2 regions of the Virgibacillus sp. GM2-2 genome follow, and region 2 is predicted to be linked to the other one. Evidence: a T-box and tRNA genes for the amino acid it is inferred to sense, from the RefSeq annotation. Region 2 holds a T-box; the other holds one or more tRNA genes.
What was found. A T-box is a leader RNA that pairs with one kind of tRNA and senses whether it is charged. The one in region 2 lies ahead of lysS (lysine--tRNA ligase), so its partner is inferred to be a tRNA-Lys.
Positions count from the first base shown of each region.

Region 1: it encodes a tRNA-Lys, which carries the amino acid that the T-box ahead of lysS (lysine--tRNA ligase) is inferred to sense. The anticodon was not compared.

Region 1 covers NZ_JBUZWC010000011.1:302-9,987, reverse strand. The annotation lists gene ACY9Z2_RS13060 (ABC transporter permease subunit) at 1-2,063, opposite strand, end outside; gene ACY9Z2_RS13055 (hypothetical protein) at 2,260-2,580, opposite strand; gene ACY9Z2_RS13050 (phosphomevalonate kinase) at 2,701-3,792, opposite strand; gene mvaD (diphosphomevalonate decarboxylase) at 3,796-4,773, opposite strand; gene mvk (mevalonate kinase) at 4,802-5,764, opposite strand; gene ACY9Z2_RS13035 (hydroxymethylglutaryl-CoA reductase, degradative) at 5,761-7,050, opposite strand; tRNA gene ACY9Z2_RS13030 (tRNA-Lys) at 7,251-7,326, opposite strand; tRNA gene ACY9Z2_RS13025 (tRNA-Gln) at 7,480-7,554, opposite strand; tRNA gene ACY9Z2_RS13020 (tRNA-Tyr) at 7,569-7,653, opposite strand; tRNA gene ACY9Z2_RS13015 (tRNA-Thr) at 7,693-7,768, opposite strand; tRNA gene ACY9Z2_RS13010 (tRNA-Val) at 7,773-7,848, opposite strand; tRNA gene ACY9Z2_RS13005 (tRNA-Glu) at 7,855-7,929, opposite strand; gene cysK (cysteine synthase A) at 8,152-9,072, shown strand; gene ACY9Z2_RS12995 (hypothetical protein) at 9,116-9,286, opposite strand.
Region 2 covers NZ_JBUZWC010000006.1:24,740-34,425, reverse strand. The annotation lists gene ACY9Z2_RS08975 (hypothetical protein) at 1-397, opposite strand, end outside; gene iscB (RNA-guided endonuclease IscB) at 517-1,791, opposite strand; gene lysS (lysine--tRNA ligase) at 2,701-4,161, opposite strand; T-box leader at 4,243-4,506, opposite strand; gene ACY9Z2_RS08960 (SDR family oxidoreductase) at 4,652-5,524, shown strand; gene ACY9Z2_RS08955 (aldehyde dehydrogenase family protein) at 5,577-7,019, opposite strand; gene ACY9Z2_RS08950 (acetolactate synthase large subunit) at 7,035-8,666, opposite strand; gene ACY9Z2_RS08945 (YqaE/Pmp3 family membrane protein) at 8,852-9,001, shown strand; gene ACY9Z2_RS08940 (cation diffusion facilitator family transporter) at 9,370-9,686, shown strand, end outside.

The sequences.
Region 1 (9,686 bases), on a different contig from region 2:
CGATAAGCTTGCTCTGAATCCGTCATTTGGAAATGCTCATGTGTTAATACAGGAGTTTCTTGTTTAACTGATTTTTTCTTCCGAAGCTTCCATTTTCCAAGCTTGAATACAACACCAACTTTAGCTTGTTGTACTTCTTTTACACCTTGAATGATAAGCTGCATTGCAAAAATGGAGAGCATAAATGCGATTAGTACCCAACCAAGTAAATGATATTGGCCCTCACCTTTAAAGGCATACCTGTTCATTGCGATTAAGCTAGACCAATCATATGTAATCGATCGTGGTGGACCTGCCAAGAATCCGGTTTCAACAATTGTACCTCCTAGAAACAGGTTATAAACACCAAGGTGGATGAATATTAACAATACCTGAATAAACTGTTGGCCAAACAAAACAGTCATTCTTGGTCCAATGTGGGGTACAACGTGACGCCAAAATATATGGAACCTACTACCACCAAGCACTTTTGCACTCAATATAAATTCATTTTGTAGTACTCGGTTTATATCTTTACCGATTAATACAGTTGTAAGTGGGAGAACCAGTACGGTTAAAATCACGCCCTCAACTATAATCCGCTCCGTTACAGTAGTAGCAAATTCAGATCTTGACCCAAAAACAATCATGCTTAATAAAATATATGCAATTACGCTTAATGGAACAAAATGAATAGAATCTACCATTTTGCCAATCCACTGCTGTGTTCTTGACTTTAGTTTAAATGCGTAAAAAACTCCAAAAACCAAACCACCTAGGACTCGCAACAAAGCAATGGCTAGCCCCACGATCAACGTGTACTTAGCACCAACTACCAGTTGATCCAATAAACTGTAGCCATGACGATCGGATCCAAGTAGGAACGGCTCCGTAGGTTTATGTGGTGGAGCACTAATTAAAGTGCCATCATCTGCAAATAAAAATTTCACCTGCTCAATATGACTATCTGTTGTAATGGAATAGTACAAACTGTAACTAATGACAATAACAAAAAATAAACTTCCCACAACAAATTTCCAGTTTTTTAAATGATTGAGCACCGCGATGCTGAACGCCATAAGCGGACGCCAGAACCGCATTTTTCTTATATTTAATTGCTTAAACCAAAAGAGAATGTTTCTTACTTTGCGGTTAATCCAACCTCTTACTTCAACAAGGCGTAGCTTTTTCCACCATCGTTGTTTTTTCTCTATGGTGTATGTATGTAACTCATCAGGATTTATCCAGAGGTCAATAATTTGGAAAAAGAAATAAAATGGTGTGAAAATCATAAACAGTGAAATTGCACTATTTAGTGGGACAAGATTTGCGACCAAGAAGGAAGTAAATCCATTTATATTGTATAAACGTTCAATAACAAATTGGCTTGATAATGTCGCCCAAATAATGATTTTCATATGATGAAATGAACTTGGCATGATATTTTTCAGTACATGTCTCGTGATAATTCGTATTTTTTTAATGCCTTTGCTTTTCAAAAAAGATACGTAATCTTTTAGTAGCTCTTCTTCGATCATAAGCAATAAAATCTTGAACATCGCGACCATTGGCAATATGGAAAGCGTAATAATGGGAGCTAAATAGGCGCGTTCATCGCCCAATGTCGCCACACGAAAAATATCAACGGCAAACGTTTTGTATACATATACGGAGATCATTTGTAAGGCAATTGCGATAACAACATCGGGGACTGATTCTAAGAAGTCTAGTACACGTTTAACAGGCTTTAAGATGTAATTCGGAAAAAAATTAGCCGTGATCGCCAAAATAAATGCTAAAGATAATCCTAGAAGGACAGCAGCAATTAAAATTTGCATGGAATATACGTATGGATCCCAAAGAACCTCCAATAGCGGTACCTTTTCTACATTTACTGTCCACGGTAAAGAATACATCCATGTTTCAGGTTTAAAGAGTTGTTCGATAAACCGATAAACCATCTCTACTATTCGAAACGGATTCCATATCTCACTGTAAAGAATTAACGGCGTAATACAAATACTTAAAATACCTACTATTCCAATCAAATAAAATGCAAACATCTTTACCACTCGCATAAGCATAGCGTGACCCCCAATTAACACCTGGACTCTCTTTTTTTGTCGTCCATTACTAATCAAATATTCCTATAAATTGATTATTTTTTTAATATTACTACTCTTTTCAAATTAATTCAATGTGCATTTCCGTATTTTTCCTAAGAAAGCTTCCAACTGCTCCTATCCGAAAGATCCGGATTCTTTCAAAATATGTACTCTATTATTCGAACCCCATTTTATTTTTTGTTTGAAGCATCTTATTCTTAAATTTTAATACAATAAAAGATTCTGGCACAACTCCATCCCATATATAAGTGGCATCTTCTACATACTCTACTTCCTTTCCAGATTGCGATTCTCCTCCATAAGAATCTGGTGGCCCTAGAAGTTCAATGACATCATCAAAAGTCATACTATTATCCAACTGATTAAATTCCTCTAGTGTTACCAATCCTAGATCTTCTTTGGTCTCTTTCTGTGAGCAACCAACCAATACTACAATAAAAACAAATCCAATCACTAACAATTTGTACCAATTCATAAAGTGTCCCCCTCGTTTTAGTTATTATATTTACGATTAAGTTGTAATAAAGTTTCGCGAAATTTTCATTAAATTAAAAAAACAAGTATTATCTCCCTTGAACGAAGTAATACTTGTTTTTTATAAAGTAATAAATATATTAAGTGAAAGTGGCTTAATACCGTTTTTCAACCAATCCCTTTTTACACGTTCAGCCGCTTCCTCGCCATCAAAAAACGCAATACCACAATCTCCACCGCCAGCACCAGATGGTTTCCCAGCACCACCATGTTTTTCAGCAATGTCGGCTAATTGTTTCAACAATGTTGTTTCAATTGGCGCATCCGCATGGGTGCCTAACTCCGCTAGCGCCTTTCTATTAGCTGTAATTCCTTCGAGCACTAGTAGACTGTTGTTCGTTTCTACACCTGTCATAATCAATCCAACAGCATTTGATGATTGTACAATAAACTGCTCATACAATTCTGGTGAGGAGATCTTAAGTTTGTTAATTTTTTTTATAAAGTCCTTCGTCGAAGCCGGGCTGCCTGTCCATCCAATCAACATTTGAACATTATCTGGTAATGAAATTGCTTCTACAGATAGATATGGCCAATTTTGATTTACCAAATCAACTATTGTGGATGATGCACGATACGCATCTTTTAACCAATCCGCCTGAAAAGACGTATAAGCAACCATTCCCCCATACGAAGAGGCAGCAACATCTGCACCCGATCCGCTTCCTTGAGTCTCCACATGTGCAATTGCAGCAAGTTTAAATAGTATTTCTGAAGGACAAGGTATCTTGTGGTATTTCAAAACCGCCTTTACAACTGCAGTAACAACCGCGGCACTCGAACCCAATCCATATTTAATACCCGATTCATCATCTAGCTCACTATTAATTGTTAAATCGAATGCCTCCAGTGAATTCCCTTGTTCCATAATGTAGCGACACACGATATCCATCGCATTTTCAACAAAATTTACCCGCGAATCCTTCGTTTTAATATGTATTTTTTCACTATTGACTTCCCATGGTATATTTTCAAGTCCTAACTTCGGAAGAGAAACCCGATTCTCACTAGCACTACATATCGTAGTATAAACAAAACGATCAACAGCCGTTACTATTGATCGTTGATGGGCTTCTAATATTGCATACTCGCCTGCTATCATTAATTTACCTGGGACCTTGATTGTCATTGACTCGTTTGTCACTATTTTCATCCCCTAGCTATAGGTGACTCCTTGACCTGATCGACTTAAAATGACTTTCGTAACACCAGGTATTTCACGGAGCGTTTGTTCAATTACTACCTCGTTTTCAGGCTGGTATAAAACTTTTACATTGGGACCAGCATCGATTGTAAAATATGCTGGTATGCCTTTTTCACGTAAAGCTTGAACGGTTTGCATAACCGTCATCGTCGTATCATGCCAATACGTAAATGGTGGATTTGCACCAAGTGTTGTGGCATGCATTTTTTGACAATTTGCTTCAGCAACAGAACCCAATTTATCAAAATCACGTTCCTGGATTGCTTCTTTAATAGTTGCCAGATCAGTTGGAATCGCATCAACCCAGCCCGGATAGAATGGAGAAGTTTCTACCGTTCGGCGCATACCAACACGACTGGAAACCTTTTTCATTTTTGAAGATAAAACCACCGCTGCAACACGCACATCCCAATGATTTTGTGGTGCAACTGGCACAGCATAGGAATCAGACCCGTCTTCGAGTTTGCCCTGTTCCCATTCAACAAAACCACCGTAGATGGAACGACATGCTGATCCAGAACCGCGACGTGTTAATCGAGACAGAGTTGCATCATCAACCTCTAATCCCAGTGCACGCGTTGCTGCTGCTGCAAGTGCAGCAAACCCTGAAGCCGATGAAGCAAAACCTGCCGCAGTTGGCACTGCATTCGTAGACCTTACTTCAGCATAAAGGTTCTGTTTTCCAGCAAAATCTCGTATCAAATCAAGGTATTTTGTAACTTTTATATATTGATCACCCTGAATTAATTCATTATCAAGGTAAAATACATCCTCCGTAAGATCCGTTTTAAATGTAACTGTTGTTTCTGTATAAAACGCATCTAACGTTAACGAAAGGCTATTATTCATTGGTAAAATCAACGACTCATCGCGCTTTCCCCAATATTTAATTAAGGCAATGTTGGTATGTGCCTTTGCCGTTGCTTTCATCCATAATCCCCATTTCTACCTTCAGTTCCTAATTGTGCTTTCGTAAAACAAATGGCCAGACAGCATGAGCACCAAAGCTTTTTAGCTTTTCACATAAATGCTTCGAGTGTGCCTCATTACGGGCTAAAGCTATAATGCAACCTCCGTTACCGCCACCAGTTAACTTTGCACCAAGAGCACCTTCCTGACGCGCAACATAAATAAGCCGATTAAGTCCCGCATCACTCACTCCAAGAGCTTCTAATTCTTTTTGTGCTTCATTTAATGTTTTACCTAAAATTTGTTTGCTGGCCTTCTCTAACGCTCTTCTAGCTTGATGCGTTATTTCGCCAATTCGGTCAAGACTAGCTTGAATTTTCTTCGGTGCAGACTTAAGTAGATCTGCTACTGATTCTACCGCTAACCTCGTATCACCTTTTCTTCCTGAATCAGCCACAATGAAATGAAAGTCTGTTTTCGGCTTAATAAAATGAAAAGGTCGATCTTTTTCATACCAAACTGGTGATTCTGAGGTTATCGTAAGTGTATCTATTCCACTAGGAGAACCGTGTGCAAATGTTTCCGAAATATTTGCGAGCATTAATAACGTTTCCTCTGTGAGTTCCTCATCTGCGTACGCAAATATGGACCGTATAACGGCTATTGCAACTGACGCACTAGAACCTAACCCTTTTCCGGGTGGAATTGACGATTTAATTCGTATCAATAAATCGCGGTGTGGTATTTCCAGATGATCGAGTGTGGCTGTAATACAGTTTACCAATCCGTCTAAAGCATCTGGTGCCTTGTTAATTGGACCATGGTAAAATGTACTGTCAATTTTCACTGCACCTGGAACATTATCTACCAATGCTTCTATTCCTACCAATGGAAAAGGAATAGCTATTGCTGGTTGTCCGTGTACAACCGCATGCTCGCCAATTAAAATTAGTTTACTATGAGCTATCCCAATAGCTGTTTGTTCTGAAGTTGTTGCTTTCTCTACACTCATTTTTTACTCTTTTCCACCAATTCTTTAGCTTTCCCTACACGGATATCTTTTTCATTAATCAATTGTTCAGCAATGATATCAATCAGCTCTCCTTTAGCCCCTGCTGCCATCGCAACAGAGCGAGAATGTAAAGCCATATGACCCTTCTGAATACCATCCGTCACCAAAGCCTTTAAAGCTCCTAAATTTTGCGCTAGACCCACAGATACAATTACCTGTGCCAACTCTTCTGCAGACTCTATTCCTAATATCTTATGCGCAATTTGTGATATTGGGTGAACCCGAATAGATCCTCCAACAGTTCCAACAGACATTGGTAATTCTAGTTCACCTACAAGGTTACCCTTATCATCTACATACCATTCTGTCATCGAACTATATTTTCCAAAGCGTGCTGCATACGCATGTGCACCAGCTTCCACCGCGCGCCAATCATTTCCGGTGGCAATAACAATCGGATCAATACCATTCATAATACCTTTATTGTGTGTTACTGCACGGTAAGGGTCTGATGCCGCAAATTCATAGGCATGTACTACTCCATCCCGAACCTCTTCTCCCGAGAAGTCCCCGGTCTCCAATAAATTCGGTGGTATAACACATTTAGCACGAGCAACACATCTATCAGCAAGGTTAGAAAGAATTCGTAAATAAACTTTCCCTTTTGTTAAATCCTCTACTACCGGAGCAAGTGCTTCCACCATCGTATTAATAATGTTTGCACCCATTGCATCACACGTATCTATATACAAATGCAATACGAGCATTTGGCCATATTTAGAGCCTGATTCGTCGTTCAACATACGTACTTCTAGATCCTGTGCACCGCCACCTCTTGAAACGATGCTCGGGTATGCAGCGTTTGCACCCTCAAGAAGCATTTCTTTTTCCTTCAAAAGTGCTTCTTTAGCAAAATTAAAATCAGGGCATCCTACAACCTGAATTTGGCCAATCATTACTCTACCAGAAGATTCCGTTGTAAAACCGCCAGCATTACGAACAATCTTAGCAATATAACTAGCGGACGCTACTACAGATGGTTCTTCAATAGCCATTGGCACTACATAGTCTTTCCCGTTAATAAGAAAGTTCAATCCTAACCCTAATGGCAACTGATATGTGCCAATCACATTTTCTATCATATTATTAGCCGTATCCAAGGTTAAAGGATTTGTAGAAGAAAGATGTTCCGATTCCGCTTCGGTCAAGTCTGCTTGCTCAGCAAGTAATTTTCTTCGCTCTTCTACACTCATATTATAAAAACCAGGAATTCTAGAAGTACTCATACAAATCATCCTTTTGGGTATCAAAATATATAATAATTATTTAGCTTAATTTTATTGTTATGATAATAATTTTCCTCTATCTATTATGTAAAAAAATAGCGCAAAATGCAAATAAACAAGGTTGTTTACTACAAACGACCTTGTTCATTACAATTATACTATGTATTATATCTCAATGCCAGTGTTCTTTTTGATGTAAATGGTGAGCCATGAAGGATTCGAACCTTCGACCCTCTGATTAAAAGTCAGATGCTCTACCGACTGAGCTAATGGCTCGTTTATTTCTGATTTTTCTTTTAGAATACTTGTCTTATTTGCACTTATGCAATAAGAAAGGATTTATACTTTCTTACCTGCCAAAAAAGGGCCTAAAATACAAAAACCACGTCATATCGTGGTAAGTTTGATACACAGGGTAAAAATTATAAATGGCTGGGCTACCAGGATTCGAACCTGGGAATGACGGGATCAAAACCCGCTGCCTTACCGCTTGGCTATAGCCCATCAAAAAAATAAAGTGGTGGAGGGGGGCAGATTCGAACTGCCGAACCCTGAGGGAGCGGATTTACAGTCCGCCGCGTTTAGCCACTTCGCTACCCCTCCATATAATTTCCAAAAACGTAAAAGTTATACATAAAAAAATGGTGCCGGCCAGAGGACTTGAACCCCCAACCTACTGATTACAAGTCAGTTGCTCTACCAGTTGAGCTAGGCCGGCTAAATGGTGGAGGATGCAGGGCTCGAACCTGCGACCCCCTGCTTGTAAGGCAGGTGCTCTCCCAGCTGAGCTAATCCTCCAGATAATGGTGACCCGTACGGGATTCGAACCCGTGTTACCGCCGTGAAAGGGCGGTGTCTTAACCGCTTGACCAACGGGCCTAGAGTTAACTTTTTGATATGTAATGTCAAAAACCAACGAATTTTATTATATACAGATTCTCTCTCTTTGTAAAGAGGAATTCTACTTTTTTCTACTTTTTTTTAGCATTTATTTCTCTTTTGCTATTAACACATGCTTTTTAGTCTTAACAATTGAATTTATTATATACAGATTGATACTATTAATGAAAGAAAAAAGTACTTTTTACGAAGGTGGTTCTTATGAAAGTTGTTAATAATATAACAGAGTTAATCGGTGAAACACCCATTGTAAAGCTAAATAAACTTGTACCCACTGAATCTGCAGATGTCTACGTTAAATTAGAGTTGCAAAATCCTACTAGAAGTGTAAAAGATCGTGCTGCTTTTAATATGATAAAGAAGGCTGAAGAACAAGGGATTATCAAACCTGGAGATACGATCATTGAACCAACAAGCGGGAATACCGGTATCGGTCTTGCTATGAATGCAGCTGCAAAGGGCTACCGAGCAATACTAGTAATGCCAGATACAAGTACCAAAGAGCGCATTTCTTTATTGAAAGCCTACGGTGCAGAAATTGTTCTTACTCCAAGCGAAGAAAAAATGCCTGGAGCAATTAAAAAAGCAAAAGAATTAAAACAAAAGATACCAGGGAGCTTCATTCCTCAGCAGTTTGAGAATCCAGCAAATCCCGATATTCACAGAACAACAACCGCGTTAGAAATTTATGAACAAATGGAAGGCAAACTGGATGCATTTATTGCAACCGCCGGCACTGGCGGCACAATTACTGGAGTTGGTGAAACATTAAAGGAAAAAATCCCAAATCTTTATATTGCAGTTGCTGAACCAAAAGGATCTCCTGTCCTGTCCGGGGGCAAACCTGGGAAACACAAATTAGTTGGTACTAGTCCTGGTTTTATTCCAGAAATACTTAATACCGATATCTTTGATGAAATACAACAAATTGCAGACGAAGACGCAATTGAGATGTTTAAACGCATACCTAGGGAAGAAGGTCTATTCGTAGGACTATCCGGTGCAGCAGCGATTTTCACCGCCTTAGACATCGCCCAGAAACTTGGTAAAGAAAAAAAAGTTCTTTGTGTAGCACCAGATACTGGAGAACGATACCTTAGCATGAATTTATTCGATCATTAATAAAAAAGCAATTCATTGTTCTATGCCAATGAATTGCTTTTTTCTATGTATTCGTTAACGCTACAAACCATATTATTACAACTGCAGGTACTGATGTATAGAGTGCAATAGATGGTTTAAAAACCTTTTTCTTAATAAGAAAGATAGTTAATAATATCTCAAAAATAGTAACTACAATTGCAACAATTACTAACATCGGTATTTCACTTGTCATCTTCATATCCCCCTCTATTTTTCATATTCCTTCTCAATTATAACAAAGATTGGAAAAAATTCTCACGAGAATTTAAAGCGTGTTTTTTAAAAAATTTTGATTCGCACAAAAATGTATACACTTGTAACCAAAAAGGCGAACTGGAGACTGCTCAGTAGCGGACACAGAGGGCGCTATTTATACTTTCCGCACATGTTTTATGGGTTAATAGGACACAGGATACCTTATTTAAGTAAAATGGCGATGAAATCACTTCTTTTTGCTGCATAACGGATCCTGAGTCCGCGAACAGATGCATTTGCCCCAATTTTGCACGAATAAGGGATCTGGTGTCCGCTTATCCCAAATTTGCTTATATTACGCACCTCTGGAATCCTGAACATTGCATAGAACACTCTAC
Region 2 (9,686 bases):
AAAATTTAGAAAAGGCTTGTTTAATTAGAGAGCCAACCGTATACGATTCTCCCTTTCGAATATGGTTCACCAGATATAAAATTGCCACCTGGGCAACTGCTAATAATACAATGTGCGGTATGCCAAGTAAAAAATATCCGATATCCGCCCCTACATTAACGCTAGGCTCGGTTTGTGTGTACGTAGTTTGTAATTGTTCTAAGAAATTATCACCTGAGCCCATTCCACCGATAAAGCTCATTCCGGCTAGCAATTCAATTAATGCCTGTAATACATAAATCGGCCCTAAGAGAAGAAGTAAAATTAGAAAAATATCCGAAAAATGATTTTTAACTACTCGAAAGGTATGATCGAGTATCTCCCCAAACCCTTTAGGTTTACTAAATTGTTCATTCATGCTAAAACCCCCTGTATCATTGTTATTGCTTTAACAGCACTCCGAAAGAAGTCTCCCACCTCAAGGAATGCGAAGGGCGACAGCCCAAAGAGTAGGTGGGAGATGAATTTCGGTTGGCGTTAGCCAAATGCTTTGTATGCCAATTGCCAATTGTTATGATGGCTGATTTGTGTTAGCTTCCTAAGGCTTACTTGTTTATAGGTTTTATTTGGTACGGTAATATAATCACCGTCAATCGTTTTGACATAAGCCCCACTTGTTCCTGTAAAGCCCGTAATATAGCCTGTTTTTCCATCTAATCTTACTTTATCATTCAGATAGAAACCACCCAACGATTTCTTGTTCTTCTCATTTCGCTTGCTGGTAACATTTTTCGTTTTCCGTCCTTTTCTCGCAGTTGCTTCATGCAATGACCGTTTCTTTTTGCGGAACTGCTTGATTTGGAAAACAGTTTGAACATCCTCTTTGATGATAGAAATACCACTAATAGCCACTGCATCATTCGCATGGGTCTTTTCCAATCCCAACTCTTTTCGTCTTGGTGTAGTTACAGATCCATACGTTATTTTTGCGTCGGGGTATTTGGCAAACACCCGCCTGCGAAACGTATTCATAAATGGTCCTTCTTTATATCGGGACAGCTTCTTTCCTTCTACCATCCAATTCCAAAGAATCTTACCCTTTTGATGATTGTCATGGGTATGGCAATCTGTGCAAACGGAAATGAGATTGTCTGCCCGGTTGGAACCGCCATGTGAACGGTATATAACGTGATGGGTGTTCAACATTTTGTTCTTTTTTTTGCATACCTGGCATGTATACTGATCCCTTGCCAATACAAAGTAACGGACATCATGGTAACCATACGTTTGGCCTTGCTGGTAGGCTACACCTTGTATATCCGGGTCGATCATTTTTTGCACGTTAAATTTGCCCACTTCCAGGCTTAACGCAGGGTCTGGTACACGTGCACAATAGTTATCAATCCAAAAGAAGGTGTTATCGATGCGACTCTGGATACTTGGCGGCAGCCATCCTTCTGGTCGCCTCCGATTTCGAAATTTGGGCTTGCGATAACGTGTTTTTCGGTTTCTTCTGGAACGCCTGTAGGTTTTTCTTGTATCCAAATTGTTTTTGACATCCTGGCGAAGTTCTATTTCCCCTTTGGCAAGCAGCTTATTTTCACTTGTAATGGCAATACCAACATGTTTTGCCCCCAAGTCCACGCCGATTTTCACCTTTTGGGTATAGCTGTTTGTTTCATACAATAATTGAATCTGAAATGGATCACGGGAAACAATTTTTGCTTTCTTATCTTGGAGCAGCAATCTTGCTTTTCTTGGTTTGCATGGCATCAAAGGTTGTCCATGCTTGTTAATAACGAACACTACCATCGTGTTCCTCCTCTCTGGGAGTGGTTACCCTTCGCCAATGTTGGTAAGACTTTGCGGTAATCCGCCAAATTCAGGTTGACCGTTCCTACCCAATCAGAACTGTTACAGCGCCTGCACAGAGCAACGGACTAGGGTATCATCCGAGGGTGTGATAACCAAACCAACGTAGTCAATCAAGACTTAGGCTAGACAACAAAGGCTTTTTCAAGCCCCCACTTCAATCAGACCGAAAGGTTGATAAGTGGTGGGTTGTTGACTGGTGTATTCATTCGCTATTTGTGTACTTATATTCTATCAGATAATTAGTAGAAATATGGGAATAATTGTTGAAAAGTCTAACTATTTCTCAGAATAATTTTTATTTCTTTAGTTACGGTTATTTTGTTTTATAATTACAAATAAATATATTTCCAAACAGTGAATTTTCTGATAAAATTGTAATGACGAATAGTAGAAGCTAGCTTTTACAAGGTGGTGATGGTCTTTGAAGGAACTCATCATAATTTTTATTAGCATCTTTATATCTGAAATTGTCTCTGATTGGATACATTCCCTTATCGGTCTTGATTATAATTGGTTTGCAGATAAATTTGATTTACTATTGCTATTGGCTGATTTCAGCATTTTCTTGGTAGTCTTCTTGCCTGTTTATGCAGTTTTAAAGAAGTTAATCATAAGAGATGGAAAATGAGAGTCGGATATTAGTATTTAAGAATGGTGTGAAAAAACGCTCCGGAAATTTTCTTCGCGCTTAGGGCTTCTAGTGAACATCGTCGTACTTTGTTTATCTGGAGCTCCTAGAAGCTTCCTTGAAAAAGCATCGCGCGCAAGAAGTAGTTTTTATCTTTTTCAAGGAGCCCTACGTGTATTTCCGGAGCTAAAATTGACCTTTGTTCGCCACTAATAAAATTAACCTTTCTTCGTCAGTGGAAAAAAGACACAATCTTTGATAGTATCGCTATCTGTCAGTACCATCAGCAACCGTTCAATTCCAAATCCCCACCCTGAAATCGGCGGCATTCCATATTCCATAGCGATTAAATAATCTTCATCCATTTCCATTGCTTCTACATCTCCGTTATTTCTGAGTAACGCCTGATTCTCCAACCTTCTTCTTTGCTCAAGCGGATCGACTAATTCAGAATAGGCGTTTATTACCTCTGCACCATTTATTATCAATTGAAAGCGATCTGTCAAATTTGGATGGTCATCATTTGCTCTTGCTAGAGGTGACAAATCAATTGGATGCTCGACTAAAAAAGTCGGTTTTACTAAATAAGGTCTACACATTTTTTTGTACAGAAGATCAATAAGATTTCCCCTTCCAAGAGTCTGGATATCCGTATGTTCAAGTTCAATATTTTTTCGTTTGGTCTCCTCATACAAATCGTTCACGTCTGGAAAATGATCAATGTCAATACCTGTATCCTTTAAAATTAAATCCCTAAACGAAACAATATCCCATTCTAACGAAAAATCAATTGTTTCATCATTGATTTTTATCGTAGTTTCACCAAAGATCTCGTTAAGAACATATAGCACCATCTCACGCATTAATTTCATAGTGTCCTTAAAGTTCCAGTAAGCAGCATATCCCTCGACCATTGTAAATTCTTGAAGATGCTGAGGACTGATCCCTTCATTCCGAAAGCATTTAGCAAACTCGAATACCTTTGTAAATCCACCAACAATTAATCGTTTTAAATAGGTTTCTGGAGCAATTCTCAAATAAAAATCAGAATCTAAAGCATTATGATGCGTCTTAAATGGCTTAGCAAGTGCACCAGATGAAGTTTGTTGTAAAATCGGTGTATCTACTTCTAAGAATCGTTGCTCTTCAAGAAACTTGCGAATGGAGCGAACCATCTTTGTTCTGGCTATAATACGATTTTTCGTTTCTTCCGTCATGATAAAATCTAAATAACGTTTTCTATAGCGTGTTTCAATATCTGTTAACCCATGCCATTTTTCAGGAAGCGGACGCAACGCTTTACCGAGAAATTGGTAATCTTGAATCCGAAGCGTTTTTTCATTGGTTTTTGTACTGTACATGTGACCTTCCACGCCAATAAAATCACCAATGTCGATTAATTCATGGAAATTAGTAAAAGACTGTTCATCAATCTCCCCTTTTTTCAATAAGAGTTGTAAGCTTTCATTGATCGTTGAAATAGTTATAAAACTTAGCTTACTAAACCTTCTAATTCCCGTTATTCTTCCAGCCACGCGAACACTTGTAACACCATCCTCTAACAGCGCCGCTTCATTCAATTCATAATTTGTTGAAAACTTATCTGGATAAGCGAAAATTCCACGTGCCGTTATACCATCTAACTTTTCTTTTCTACGCATTGTTTGCTCATTATTCATCTTTTCACTCCTTTTCTAGAATTCATTTCTGAGACATCTATTATTAAGCAACAAAAAACTCCCACCCCCAAGATTTATCATCTTAAGGACGAGAGTTGTTAACTTTCGTGGTACCACCTTAGTTTATTGATACGTTACCATATCAACCTCTTCGGGTACGTCAATAAAAATTGGTTATACCCTATCTCGTTAACGGGAGAGCCCGTCGCATTATCATTAAGAATTATCTTAAATCGATGCGAAGTTCCAAGTCTTTTTTCATCAAGTTCATTATTACCCCATTTCAGCTACAGGGGCTCTCTGAAAATAACTACACTTAACTACTCGTCTCTTCATCACTGTTATAACTGTTAATAAATATTAGATGTTATTATATGCAACGACCTTGTTAAAGTCAATACCTTCATGTTTGGTATCCTTTTTAAATTCGTTGAATGTGTCTCCTTAGTTTGATAGAGTAAATAAAACTATAAGAAAATGGGGCGATCGCATGCAAAGTAATGTTGCACTAGTAACTGGTGCGAATTCCGGTATGGGACTGGCAACAACCATTGAATTAGCTATCCAAGGCTATCAGGTAATCATGGCTTGTCGAAGTGCTGAGCGAGGAAACCAAGCATTGAAGCAAGCTAAACAAGAAAGTGGTTCTGAATTAATTGATTTAATGCTTTGTGATCTTGGTTCTTTAGAAAGCATCCGTTCCTTTGTAGCAGACGTTAAAGCTACATATAACAGCTTAGATGTTTTGATTTTGAATGCTGGTGTCGTATCGGTAAAAAGAGAAACAACAAGTGATGGATTCGAAAGCATGATTGGCGTAAATCATCTTGGGCACTTTCTTTTGACGAATCTATTACTCGATTCTTTAAAGACAGCTGAGCAAGGTAGAATAGTCGTATTATCTTCTGGTGCTCATAAGGCTGGCCATATCGATTTTCAAGATCCGTATCTTTTAAATGGGTTTAATGTTTGGAAGGGATATGCTCAATCAAAACATGCGAATGTGTTGTTCACTAAAGAACTTGCTGATCGTCTACAGGGAACAAATGTTACCGTAAACGCTGTCCACCCTGGAGCAGTCAGTACAAGTCTTGGTGTAAGTAGAAAAACAGGGTTCGGGAAAAGTGTCCATGCTGCGCTAAGACCATTTTTCCAAACTCCAAAACAAGGGGCAGAAACTGCTCTTTACTTAGCAACTAGTCCTGAAGTCGAGCATATTAGTGGCGAATATTTCTACAAAAAGAAGGTTGCTCATCTATCCTCCAAAGCAAAAGATATGGAGTTAGCAAGAAAATTGTGGGAGTGGAGTGAACGAGAGATTGGTTTAAGCTCGCATTTGTCTAGAGGCATACTTAGGGGCTGAAATTTTTTCAAAAAGCTATCACGTAACAACCAATTACGCGATAGCTTTCCTATTATCCTTCCTGTTCCTCTAACCTCACACCAATAAATTTCATTTCGGTCATATCCTCGATAGCGTATTTGACACCTTCTTTACCCATTCCGCTCTGTTTCACACCGCCGTATGGGTGATTATCCTGTCTATACGTGGATATTTCGTTAATCCAAACTCCGCCCATCTCGAGTTTATCAGCCACGCGTAATGCTCGATTAATATCTTTTGTGAAGACTCCTGCTTGGAGACCATAAATGGAATCATTCGAATAACCCACAACCTCTTCTTCCGTTTCAAATGGAATGACTGAAACAATTGGTGCAAAAACTTCTTGTGCAATAACTTTCATGTTAGCATCAACATCAGTCAAAATCGTTGGAGATAGCATGGTACCATTTCGTTCTCCACCGGTTTCGATTTTTGCTCCATTATTTGCTGCATCATCAATCCACTCTTTTGACCGTTTGGCTGCCTCTTCATCAATCATTGGGCCAATATCAGTCGCTTCATCAGCCGGATCACCTAGCTTTAATGCTTCTGTATTTTTAACGTATTTTTCTAGGAATGAATCGTAAATATCCTTTTGAACGTATACACGTTGTGCTGAGATACATACCTGACCAGAAAAAGCGAAAGCACCTTTGACCAAAGCTTTTGCAGCATAGTCGATATCCGCATCGTTAAATAAAATGTTTGGGGAATTGGAACCAAGTTCAAGTGTTACTTTTTTAAAACCAGCATTTTTCGCGATGCTTTCCCCGACCTTTAAGCTTCCGGTAAAACTTATTTTGTGGACTTTCTCATGGGTTACAAGTGGGGATCCAACATCCTCCCCTGTACCGATAAGTAAATTCAACGCACCTTTTGGCATGCCTGCCTCGTGAAATAATTGCACGAGTTTGTAGCCTGTGACTGGTGTATTTTCCGCCGGTTTAAAAACAATCGTGTTTCCGGCTGCAATGGCTGGTGCAAGCTTGTGCAGTGCCAAATTTAATGGAAAGTTGAATGGTGTAATCGCACCGACAACACCAAGTGGAATTCGTTTCACAAAGCCTAACCGATTTTCTCCACCAATTGCCGCATCCATCGGGATAACCTCACCTGAGATGTTTTTCGCAAGCTCAGCTGCAAAACGGAGTACCTGGATGGATCGTCTAATCTCACCACGACTCCCTTTAATTGGCTTTCCTGCTTCTTGGCAGATTGTTTGGGCAAAATCCTCCCTTTTTTCCTCCAAAAGATCTGCTGCCTTTTGTAAAATGGCTGTTCGTTCATGTGCTGGCATGGTTTTCATTGTTGAATGGAAAGCATTAAAACTTGAATCCACCGCATCATCTAAATCTTTTTTTGTAGCCAATTTTAGTTCTGCGACGTTCTCTTGATTGTATGGGTTTTTTACCATTAACGATTCCCGCGAATCTTCTTTTCGTTCCTTACCGTCTATTATGGAACCTATTATCATGGCTTCTACCTCCTTTTAGCATGTGATATTATCAAGTTTTTCTGTGAGCTTCATGTTCTCGTCATAATCGACAGGGCAATCGATTAGTACTGGTTTATTTAAGTTAATAGCTTTCTGTAATGTATCTTTAAGTTTCTCTGTTTTATCAACTTTTAATGCTTCAAAACCATACGACTTGGCAAGTTGAATAAAATCAGGATTTCCAAATTTGATATGGGAAGCACGTTTAAATGCTTTCAATTGATGCCATTCGATTAAGCCGTATCCTTCATCTCTCCACAACAGGATTACAATAGGGACTTGCAAACGCATGGCCGTTTCAAGCTCAGCTCCCGTCATTTGAAACCCACCATCCCCACACACGGCAACAACATTTCGTTCTGGGTGAACCATTTTGGCAGCAATTGCTCCAGGTACAGCTACACCCATGGATGCTAGTCCATTTGATATCAAGCATGTATTCGGTTCATGGCAATGAAACATTCTTCCAACCCACATTTTGTGAGCACCTACGTCTGAAATTACAATACTTTTTTCATCTAAAATAGCACGTAAATCCGAAACAATTTTTTGCGGTTTAATAGGAAAAGCATTGTCATGTTGAAAGCTTTCCAACTCATCTAAAGCTTGTTTTCGTACGTTTTGAATCCAATCAAGTGTACGTTCCTTCTTTGGTATGAAATGTTTAACCTTCTTAATATTTTCTTTTATATCACCGATAACATTTATAGCAACAGGATAGTTAGCATCCGTTTCCGCTTCCTGTGTATCAATATGAACGATCTGCGTATCGGCATTTGGATTCCAATTTCGTGGTGGGTATTCGGCTATATCGAAGCCAATCGCAATGATTAAATCTGCATCCTTGAACCCGCATGTAATATAGTCCTTGCCCCCCATTCCGGCAGTAAGCATACTGCGTTCATCTGTCCACGGTAATGCACCTTTTCCCATGAATGTATGGACGACTGGAATATTCGTTTGTTCGACTAACGAACGGAGATGATCAGTGGCATAATCACGCGTGATTCCATTTCCAGCTAAAATTAGCGGTCGCTCAGCCTGATCGATTAGTTTGACGGCTTTTTCAACTACCGGATCATCCGCTTCGTTCATCGTGTGAGTCACAATAGGGAGTGGTGATTCTTCCACTTCTAGTCCAGCTACATCCTCTGGTAAATCAATGTGTGTTGCCCCAGGTTTATCATGCGTTGCAACGTGAAACGCCTTACGAACCACCTCTGGGACTATTTCTCCTTTTTTAATTTGGGTGTTCCATTTTGTTACAGGCTTAAAAACGTCGACCATATCGTAATACTGGTGCGAAATTTTGTGTTGTCGTTCTAGTCCTGCCTGCCCCGTTATAGCAACAATCGGGCACAAATCCATATTCGAGTTTGCAACTCCAGTTAACAGATTGGTTGCACCTGGCCCAAGCGTTGCTAAACATACCCCTGGTTTGCCAGTAAGCCTGCCGTATGTACCAGCCATAAAAGCAGCACTTGTTTCATGTCTCGTCACGATAAATTCAATACTCGAGTCAAGAAGCGCATCCATGACATCAATATTTTCTTCTCCCGGTACCCCGAAAATATATTCAACCCCTTCATTTTCCAAACATTTCACAAGTAATTCAGCAACTTTCATCTAAACCCATCCTTCACAAAAGTTAGTTCTTTGTATTTTTTGTAGAAAGTGCTAATTTTATTTACTTATTGGCAAAGTTTTTTCGTTTGTTGAATTTGTTGTTTATAACAGTTGTCAATAAAGTGGCATTTGGTTTTAAAAAATAGCAGTAAGGGAAACCATCAAACCAAAGGGGGTAATAAATTATGATTTATCTTTTAGCTCTCCTACTCCCACCAGTTGCAGTATTGATGACTGGAAGACCAGTGCAAGTTGTAATCAATGTACTATTAACAATCATTGGATGGGTACCTGGTGTGATACATGCTATATTTGTGATTAAAGGATCGAGATAATTGAAATGTGGAATCTGCCTACTTTTGCTAGCAAAGTAAAAAGACGTTCTGGAGATTTATAACTTCTCCCGAGCGTCTTTTTTTCTATCTATAAAAATCTGCAATAAAACAGCAAATAATTCTCCGAATATTGCTAGACAATGAAAAAATATAATCATTGGACTGATCACTCCAGTGATTATGTTTCTAATAACCTCTACAACATGACCCTTTAACGATAATTGTTATTATTGAACCGCCTAAAAATGCAACTGAACTTAATTATCATTCTCAATTAAAATAAAACATTATCAATTGATGCTTGATTTATTTATTGATAAGTAGTATTATTATTACATTATAATAATTATAATTAAAGAGGTGATGTAATGAATACTACGGAAGAACACAAAACTACAAAGAAAAATAAAAAGTTATTTATTTGGGCTGCTTCCCTAACCCTTATTTTTGCGGCACTTGAAATCGTATATGGGTATATATCTGGTTCACTCATGATTATCGGTGACGGATTCCATATGGGTTCGGATGCAATGTCGTTAATTCTTTCTTTAGTCGCGACAATCATGGCAGCAAAGGCGGTTACTTCAAAGCGGACCTTTGGATATAAACGATTTGAACCAATTGCGGCTTTCATTAACGGACTCATGCTTATCATTATTCCGCTTTATATCGTCTATGAGGCAAT